DNA from 4 places in the Pseudarthrobacter phenanthrenivorans Sphe3 genome. Region 4 is predicted to be linked to each of the others. Evidence: predicted binding sites of a transcription regulator. Region 4 holds the regulator's gene; each other region holds the start of a gene.
The links. The regulator HrcA, encoded in region 4, represses chaperone genes, less so after heat shock. The targets are predictions, from matches to a motif close to TTNGCACTCGNNNNNNNCGAGTGCNAA.
Positions count from the first base shown of each region.

Region 1: the regulator HrcA is predicted to act here: its motif matches at 1,455-1,481, upstream of ASPHE3_RS13365 (FmdB family zinc ribbon protein).
Region 2: the regulator HrcA is predicted to act here: its motif matches at 1,143-1,169, upstream of groL (chaperonin GroEL).
Region 3: the regulator HrcA is predicted to act here: its motif matches at 1,258-1,284, upstream of ASPHE3_RS15625 (Hsp20/alpha crystallin family protein).

Region 1 covers NC_015145.1:2,888,371-2,890,567, reverse strand. Annotated here, with positions in the region: gene ASPHE3_RS13375 (DUF4011 domain-containing protein) at 1-153, shown strand, start outside; gene ASPHE3_RS13370 (RcpC/CpaB family pilus assembly protein) at 259-1,032, opposite strand; gene ASPHE3_RS13365 (FmdB family zinc ribbon protein) at 1,131-1,400, opposite strand; gene ASPHE3_RS13360 (5-formyltetrahydrofolate cyclo-ligase) at 1,520-2,143, opposite strand.
Region 2 covers NC_015145.1:851,806-854,002, forward strand. Annotated here, with positions in the region: gene ASPHE3_RS04020 (ABC transporter substrate-binding protein) at 1-1,057, shown strand, start outside; gene groL (chaperonin GroEL) at 1,347-2,197, shown strand, end outside.
Region 3 covers NC_015145.1:3,351,005-3,353,201, reverse strand. Annotated here, with positions in the region: gene ASPHE3_RS15630 (FAD-dependent monooxygenase) at 1-906, shown strand, start outside; gene ASPHE3_RS15625 (Hsp20/alpha crystallin family protein) at 1,360-1,782, shown strand; gene ASPHE3_RS15620 (NAD(P)H-hydrate dehydratase) at 1,955-2,197, opposite strand, start outside.
Region 4 covers NC_015145.1:2,107,212-2,109,408, forward strand. Annotated here, with positions in the region: gene dnaJ (molecular chaperone DnaJ) at 1-655, opposite strand, end outside; gene hrcA (heat-inducible transcriptional repressor HrcA) at 737-1,750, opposite strand; gene ASPHE3_RS09710 (DUF3097 domain-containing protein) at 1,930-2,197, shown strand, end outside.

The sequences.
Region 1 (2,197 bases), 780 kb from region 4:
GACAAGCCGGCCGTGGGGGACAAGGGCGTACTGCGTGATGGGGCAGCCCTGCCCAACAAAGCGGCTGAAGACGAACCCCGGGCCTGGGGGGAGCGCGAGGACGATGACCACGACGCCTGGCTGAAGGAGCAGAAGCCCCCGCACTGGGGCTAAGCCCGGTCGTCTCCGGGGCGGCGTCCTGCTCCTCAGGTCCCGGCGGCGGGGCATTGAGCGGCTGGGGCATGGAGCGGCGCTGGGGCGTGCGCGGACGGGGCACACCTAAGGTCCCACCAGGACGAAGAACAGCTTGCCTTGGGTGGACGCGCCCGCTAGCCGCGCGGCCTGATCCCCGTTCGCAGCCACGACTATGAGTCCTTCCGTCTCCGATGTCCCCAGCCACTGCCCGCTTTGCCCGCCCTGGGTGGAGGTCCACAGGACCGGTACGCCTTCGGCCAGGACTTCCGGCGGCTCCTGCTGGTCGAAGCCGTTCCCGGCCGTGAGAACCACGTTGACCAGCTGCCCCGGCGAGACGAGCTGGATGGAGGACGGATCTGCCATCCGAAGGGGAACGGCGGCCGACCCCGGGGGAGTTCCGGCCAGGAGACCTGGCCCGAGGAGCTGGGCATCGGTCAGCAGCTGCCCTTTGCGCAGGGGCGCAGCGAGTTGTTTCCCTGCGGCGTCGCCTGCATTCTGGAGGAATCCGTCGGCCATCATGCCGGGCGGTACACGGACAGCGGATACGTCAGCCGGAGAGATTGCAGCGCCTGCGGACAAATCCCGGGCAGCGGCGAGGGCGGTCACGGTGGAAACAGGTGCCGGGGTGAGTTGGTGGACCGTGATGGCCGCTGCGGCACAGAGCAGCAAGGCGACCGCAAGCCGTCGGTTGCGGTTGAGCCAGCCTGCGAACCGGGCGCGGGGGCGCTTGCTTGAGCCTCGGCCGGTTCCGCGGTTGGTGCCGCCAGGGGTTCTTCCCCGCCTCGGGGGCGCCGGGAACAACACGTGCTGGTCTGGAGCGTTTTTCGAGGTCCGGCCGAGGCGGCGGTTTACAGGCATGTGCCCACGCTAGGGCAGCCGCCTCAGCGGGGGCAGCACGGCGCCCTTCTATGTGGATAACGTCCGCAGTAACAGCCTGGGGCTGGGGAGATGCCGGATCAGCTGGCGGCGGGAGCCGAAGCAGCTGGTGCAGGGGCAGGCGCTGCGGCAGCAGGTGCCGCGGGGGCGGCCGAGACCGTGCTGCCCTTCGAATCCCGGGAGTCCGTGCGGTAGAAGCCGGAGCCCTTGAAAACCACGCCCACGCTGTTGAACTTCTTGCGCAGGGCACCCTGGCATTCCGGGCAGGACGTCAGGGAGCTGTCCGAAAACGACTGGACGATGTCGAAGGCATGGCCGCAATCCTTGCAGGCGTAAGCATATGTAGGCACTGGTGCTCCTCCTCTTGGGCAAACGAGAGGTCCCGGACTGCCGGGTGTTATCCCTTAGCAGTCACAGGGCCTGAGTGCTAATTCTAGCATCCTCCTGCACGCGGGGTGCCCGCCCCGGGTCAGGCGCCGACCGCCAGCTTCCGGAACCCCGAGGGGAGGACCACGCCCGGAACGGGGCGGTCAAACTCCTCGACCGGAATGCTGCCGGCGGGCAGCAGTTCTTCGTCGTAGATAACGGCGGCCAGGGGGATATTCTTCCCGGCGGAGGCGAGGTGGCCCAGGAACTTGTCGTAGTACCCGCCGCCCTGGCCCACCCGGCTGCCCGCAAGGTCAACTGCAGTGGCAGGGATGAAGAGGGCGCCCGCCTGCCCGGCCACCTCGATTTCCTGGCGTGTTCCCACCGGCTCCAAAATGGGCGCGAACCTGCTGGTCACGAGGTCCGTCCCGGGAGCCCAGAAGACCCATTTCAGTTCCCGTCCCGGCTCGCAGACGGGAAGCAGGGCCCTGCGCCCGCCGTCGTACAGCGCCCTGATGAGCGGCAGCGTGGGCGGCTCAGCGCCGACACCCAGGTAGACGCATACTGTTGCGGCACTTCCGTCCATGACGGAGTCCGCCCATGCCAACCCGTGGCTGGCCAGTGCTGCGCCCGCCTCCTCCCGTTCCTTCGCCGACAGCGAGGCCCGGCGGTGGCGGTGGGCAGCGCGGATGCGGTCCTTCACTGCCTTCGTTTCCTCGAACGTCATATCTTCCCTTCGTCGTCAGCCGCCTGCGTGGGCGGCCCGCCGTCGTCTGCTCTT
Region 2 (2,197 bases), 1.3 Mb from region 4:
CGGCCACAAAGGCAGGCCGGTGGAGCTCCTTCCCGTTGAGTCAGGGGAGGACCCGGCCGCCCAGGCCCAGGCCCTGGTCCAGGCAAAAGCGGACGTCGTGGTGGGGCCCACCGATTCCAGTCACGCTGCCGCGGCCATCGACATCCTTTCCCGGGCCCGCACCCCCCTGATCTCGCCGGCCAACACCGCTGCCTCGCTGAGCACCATCCCCAGCGGCGGATATTACTTCAGGACGGCGGCCGCCGACATCGCGCAGGCGCCTGTACTGGTCAAGCTCGCCAAGGACGCCGGCGCGGCAACGATCGCCGTGATGTACCAGGACGGCTCCTACGGCAGCGACGTGTCGGCCGCCGTCTCCGATGCCGCGGAGCAGGCTGGTGTGGACGTGGCGGCACTGGAGGGGTTCGCTTCCGGTGATGCAGGGAGTGCGGTTTCCGCCATCCGGGATGCAGGACCCGACGCGGTGATCCTGATTGCCCGGGACGGTGCCCAGGGTGCTTTGGCCGAACTGCATAACGCGGACCTGGCAGGTTCCAGGATTCTCCTCAGTGACGGTGCTTTCGCCCGGTACGGATCCAAGCTGGGAACCAAGGCCCTGGAGGGTGCGCGCGCTGCCGTTCCCGGCGGGCTCCCCTCTGCAGGACTCCAGGAACGGTTGCTGGGCATGGATCCCGGACTCAAGGACGTGTCCTTCGCTGCAGAAACCTATGACGCCGTCATCCTGGCCGCGCTGGCGGCAGCCAGGGCCGAGGACGACGCGGGGCGTTCGATCGCGGCAAACCTCATTGCTGTGTCGGGCGGTACCTCGGCACAGCCCGCGAAGGCTGACGCGAAGGAGGCTGGGGCGAAGGAGCCCGGCGCTCCGTGTGCCAGCTATAAGGAGTGCCTGGCAGTGAAGGCTTCCGGGGCGGAGATGAATTACGACGGCGAATCCGGCCCGGTTGCGTTCGACGCCAACGGGGACATCACCTCAGCAGCCTTTACCATCTTCACGTTCGGGGCGGACAACATTCCAGCGGTCAGCGGCCGTGAAACGGCAGGCCGCGCCGCAGGCTGATCGCCCTCGGCGAAGAGGGCCGGGCCAAGCCCCTTCCTGCTGCCTATTCGCTTGCACTCTCACGTGGGGAGTGCTAATTATTGAGTTAGCACTCTGACGTACCGACTGCTAAAGCAATGCCAGGTTCCGGCCGGCGGCGCGCGGCACCGGTCGAGGAGCGAAGAAACACCTCACTGGAGTGAGGTCCTCAGCCGGAGGCATACAGAGGCCGCCGGGGAAGGACCGTCCGTCGCGGGCACTGCAGCGAAGGTTCATTCTTAACGACTGTCCCGAAAGGACTACTGCCGTTATGGCCAAGATCATTGCATTTGATGAAGAGGCACGCCGCGGCCTTGAGCGGGGCCTGAACACCCTCGCCGACGCCGTTAAGGTCACCCTCGGCCCGCGTGGACGCAACGTCGTCCTCGAGAAGAAGTGGGGCGCCCCCACGATCACCAACGATGGTGTTTCCATCGCCAAGGAGATCGAACTGGACGATCCTTACGAGAAGATCGGCGCCGAGCTGGTCAAGGAAGTTGCCAAGAAGACTGACGACGTCGCTGGCGACGGAACCACCACGGCTACCGTGCTGGCCCAGGCCCTGGTCAAGGAAGGCCTGCGCAACGTTGCTGCCGGCGCCGACCCGCTGTCCCTCAAGCGCGGCATCGAAAAGGCCGTTGACGCCGTCACCGCCGAACTGCTGAACTCCGCCAAGGAAATCGAAACCAAGGAAGAAATCGCCGCCACGGCGTCCATCTCCGCCGGTGACGACGAAATCGGCGCCCTGATCGCTGAAGCCCTGGACAAGGTGGGCAAGGAAGGCGTCATCACGGTCGAGGAGTCCAACACCTTCGGCCTGGAGCTTGAGCTCACCGAAGGCATGCGCTTCGACAAGGGTTACATCTCCGCCTACTTCGTGACCGACGCTGAGCGCCAGGAAACGGTCCTCGAGGATCCGTACATCCTGATCGTCAACTCCAAGATCTCCAACGTCAAGGAACTGGTTGCTGTCCTCGAAAAGGTCATGCAGTCCAACAAGCCGCTGCTGATCATCGCCGAGGACATCGAGGGCGAGGCCCTGGCCACCCTGATCGTCAACAAGATCCGCGGCACCTTCAAGTCCGTTGCCGTCAAGGCTCCGGGCTTCGGCGACCGCCGCAA
Region 3 (2,197 bases), 1.2 Mb from region 4:
TGGCGAATGCTCGCCACCCGCCCGGCCGGGCCACATCCTGCCGGGCCATTCGGGCAGCTGGGGCCGGCGGTTCCCTGGAAGGACGTCGCGGAGCTGGTGGACGGCTCTGGGCTGGGGGCAACAGTCCGGGAGGTGCGCTGGTCCGCCCAGGTCCCGCTGCAGCACAGGCTCGCGAGCAGGTTCCGCAGCGGACCCCTGTTCCTGGCAGGCGACGCGGCGCACGCCCATTCCCCAGCCGGCGGGCAGGGAATGAACAACGGCATCCTGGATGGGCTGAACCTCGGCTGGAAGCTGGGCCTTGCCTCAGCCGGTGGAGAGCACCGGGAGTTGCTGGACTCCTACGACCACGAACGGCGCCTGGCGGCCCGGCGCGTCCTGGCCCTGACGCACGTTATCTTCTTCGGCGAGGCATCACCCCACCCCCTCGCCCGTCTCCTCCGCAGCGTCCTGCCGCTATCCGCCCCGTTGCTGCCGGTGCTCCTGCGGCAGCGGCGCCTCACCGCCGTCGGCATCAGGCTGCTGGCCCAGCCTTTCGTGAGGTACCGGCAGAGCCCGATTTCCCTGGAAGGGACCCCGCCTGCCGCAGGGTGGCCGCGGCCGGGGGACAGGTTGCCGGATGCGGCTGCTGCTGTGGAGGGCGGGCAATGCACGCGGCTTCACGAGCTGACTGCCACGCCGGGCCTCCATGTCTTCGTGGAGCGCGACGCCGGGTGGGACACCTTGGGTGCCGGTCCAGCCTTCTCCAGCAGCAGGGTTCACGTCCATAGGCTCACCAGCCACCCCGGTCGGGGCATTGTGGGGGTGCGTCCGGACGGCCATGTCGGGTTCCGCTGCGGGGAGGCGGACCTGCAGCAGTTGGGTGCCTGGCTCCGGCTGGCGGGCGCGGTCGGGGACTGGCGGGCCTAGTGGGCTTGAGGCGGCAGGCGTATCCTGTTCACGCCAAGGCACGTCCATCAAACGTGAGAGGGGAAAGTCGATGACCATCCCGCCAGTGCACGAGCCCGAGCCGTTCCCGCCGGAGCCTGGCCCGGATCAGCCTGATCCCGCCCACCCCGGCCACCCCGGCCCTAATCCGTTCCCCACGCCGCAGCCCCCGGGGCCCCTCCCGGTGCCGGATCCTGGCCCGGCGCCGCTGCGTCCAGATCCCACCCGGAGCTGATCCGGCGGGAGTTGAGGGGCTCTCCGCATGCTGCGGAGGGCCCCTCAACCACGTCCGGCCACTGCCCGAAAACCAGGAAAAAATTCTTCCCTGGACCCCTTGCAGACCTGCTTTGGCAGTGCTAAAAAATCTATATCAGCCAATACAGATCGGCTGATATGAAAACAAGTGTTGGACCGTCTCTTACGAGGAGGGAAGCCATGTTGATGCGAACCGATCCGTTCCGCGAGCTGGACAGGCTGGCCCAGCAGGTCCTCGGCACGGCGGCGCGCCCGGCAGCGATGCCTATGGACGCGTGGCGGGAGGACCAGGAATTTGTGGTGGCCTTTGATCTGCCTGGCGTCGCACTGGATTCTGTGAATCTGGATGTGGAACGGAACGTCCTGACGGTACGGGCCGAGCGTCCCGAACCCGCGGGCAAGGACACCGAGCTGATCGCCTCCGAGCGGCCGAGCGGCGTCTTCAGCCGCCAGCTGATCCTCGGGGACACCTTGGATACCGAGAATGTTAAGGCTACCTACGACGCCGGTGTCCTGACGCTGCGGATTCCTGTCGCCGAAAAGGCCAAGCCGCGCAAGATCGAAATTGAGACGAAGGGGGCAAAGCAGGAGATAGCCGCCTAGTTTCAACACAGGATCGGGACGTCGGGCATTTGCTGACTGCCTTTAGGGCGGATCGCGAAGTATGCACGCCACAGCGCTTAAAGCGCACCGGCAGCCTACGCCCGCACTTCCCGATATGGCGGCCCCCGGCTTCGGCCGGGGGTCGTCTCATGCCCGCAGAGGGCAGGGGGAATCAGGTGTTCAGCTCCAGCATCAGGGCGGGCACTTCATCGGCGAGCTCCCGGGCCAGGAAGCCCAGGGGTCCCAGCCGGCTGGCCAGCCGGTCCGCCGCCGCGGCATGAAGGTGCGTTCCCCAGCACGCTGCCTGCGCTTCGCTGGTTCCCCTGGCGCGCAGGCCGGCGATCGCACCGGCCAGGACGTCGCCGCTGCCGGACGTCCCCAGTCCGCCGTACCCGGTGGTGATCTTCCACAGCTC
Region 4 (2,197 bases):
CGGGAACCTTGATGGTGAGGGAACGGCGGCTGCGGATGCGCCCCTGGCCGCTGCATTCGTTGCAGGGGTCCTTGATGACGGTGCCGAAGCCCTCGCAGCTGCCGCAGGGTGCGGCCGTCATGACCTGGCCCAGGATGGACCGGACCGCGCGCTGCACCTGGCCGCTGCCGCCGCAAATGTCGCAGCGTTCGGGGTGGGTGCCGGGGCGGCAGCATGAACCATCGCAGGTCGGGCAGGTGACCGCAGTGTCCACTTCCAGCTTCTTGTTGACGCCGAACACGGCATCGCGCAGTTCGATCCGGACGCTGATGAGGGCGTCCTGGCCGCGCCTGACCCGGGAGGCCGGACCGGAGGTGCCGCCGGCCCCGAAGAAGGTGTCAAAAATGTCCTGGAACGCGAAGCCCTGGCCGGCGTAGCTGCCGCCGCCGAATCCGTTGTCCGTTCCGTTTTCGTTGCCGGTGGTGTCGTACACCCGGCGCTTCTGCGGATCCGAGAGAACTTCGTAGGCGTGGGTCACTGCCTTGAAGCGGTCCGAGGCATCTTCACCGGGATTCACATCCGGGTGAAGGGTGCGGGCCAGTTTGCGGTAGGCCTTCTTGATCTCTTCTCCCGTGGCCTCCGGTGAGACTCCAAGGACGTCGTAGTGGCTGCTCAAAGTTCGTATCTCTTCCTTGTTGTACTGCCTGCAGTTGGACTGCGGGAAATGCGCTGGGGTGTGGGGGCACCCGATGGAATGTCAGGGGCCCAGGATCCGGGAAAGGTAACGGGCAACTGCCCTGACGGCGGCCATGGTGGTGGGATAGTCCATCCGGGTCGGCCCAAGCACGCCGAGCTTCGCCGCGCTGTCGGGCCCGTATCCCGTGGCGACGACTGAGGCTTCCGCCAGCCCGTCGTACGGATTCTCCCGGCCGATGCTGACGGCCACCCCGCGGTGGTCCTGGGCCATCTCGCTGAGCAGCCGAAGCATGACCACCTGCTCCTCGAGTGCTTCCAGGACCGGGCCGATGCTGAGCGGGAAGTCAACGTTGGACCGTGCCAGGTTTGCCGTACCAGCCATGACCATGCGGTCCTCGCGGCTGTTCTGCGCCAGGCCCTCAAGCCCGTGGGCCAGGGCTTGCGCCGCCTGCCTTTGGGCCGGGTTCGCCGTGGCCACCACTGCCGGCAGGGAATGGGCCAGCTGGCTCAGCGGTGTCCCTGCAAGTGACCCAAGGAAACGGGCCCTCAACGCGGCCAGGGCCTCATCCCCCAGGTCCTGTCCAACGTCAATGACGCGCTGTTCCACCTTGCCGCTGTTGGCGATCAGAACCACCAGCACCTTCCGCGGAGCGAGGAGGACAAACTCGATGTGCCTGACGAGGGCCCGGCTCAGGTGCGGATACTGCACCACGGCAACCTGGTTGGTCAGTTGGGACAGCAGCCGGACGGTGCGCTCCAGGACATCGTCCAGGTCATCCGCTCCTTCCAGCAGCGACTGGATGGCCCGCCGTTCGGCCTGCGAGAGCGGCTTGACGGCGGAAATCTGGTCAACGAAGAGCCGGTAACCCTTATCCGTGGGAATCCGGCCGGCGCTGGTGTGCGGGGCGGTGATCAGGCCCTCTTCCTCCAGTGCTGCCATGTCGTTGCGGATCGTTGCACTGGAGACGCCGAGGTGGTGCCGCTCCACGAGGGCCTTGGACCCCACTGGCTCGCGGGAGTGGACATAGTCCTCCACGATGGCACGGAGTACTTCAAGTTTGCGCGGCTCGCTCAACACTCCACCTCCATCCAGGGTCGGGGCGGCACCCGCCGCCTCCAACTGTGCCACCACAGGGGTTAGCACTCGACATGCCTCAGTGCTAACAGTCTAATATGACTCTCCCCGTTGCTAGCATTGGTACCGCTCCGGGCGAAATTCCGGACAGGTGATCTAGCGCTAGGCGGAGTGTATCCATGCAGTACCAGAACTGGGGCCCACAGGACATGTCCGCACCGTCGAAGGCAGCGCTGCCGCAGGTTCCCGTGGAGCGCGGAATGGTGCTGGAGGACGTCCAGTCGGGCTGGGTGGGTGCCGTGACCCGGGTGGAAAAATCGGGCGGCATGCATGTGGTTGCCTTGGAGGACCGGCGCGGCAAGTCGAGGTCGTTCCGGCTGGGCTTCGGGTTCCTCCTTGAGGGACGGCCCATCCAGCTCATGCCGCCGGCTCCAAGGCAGGCAGCGG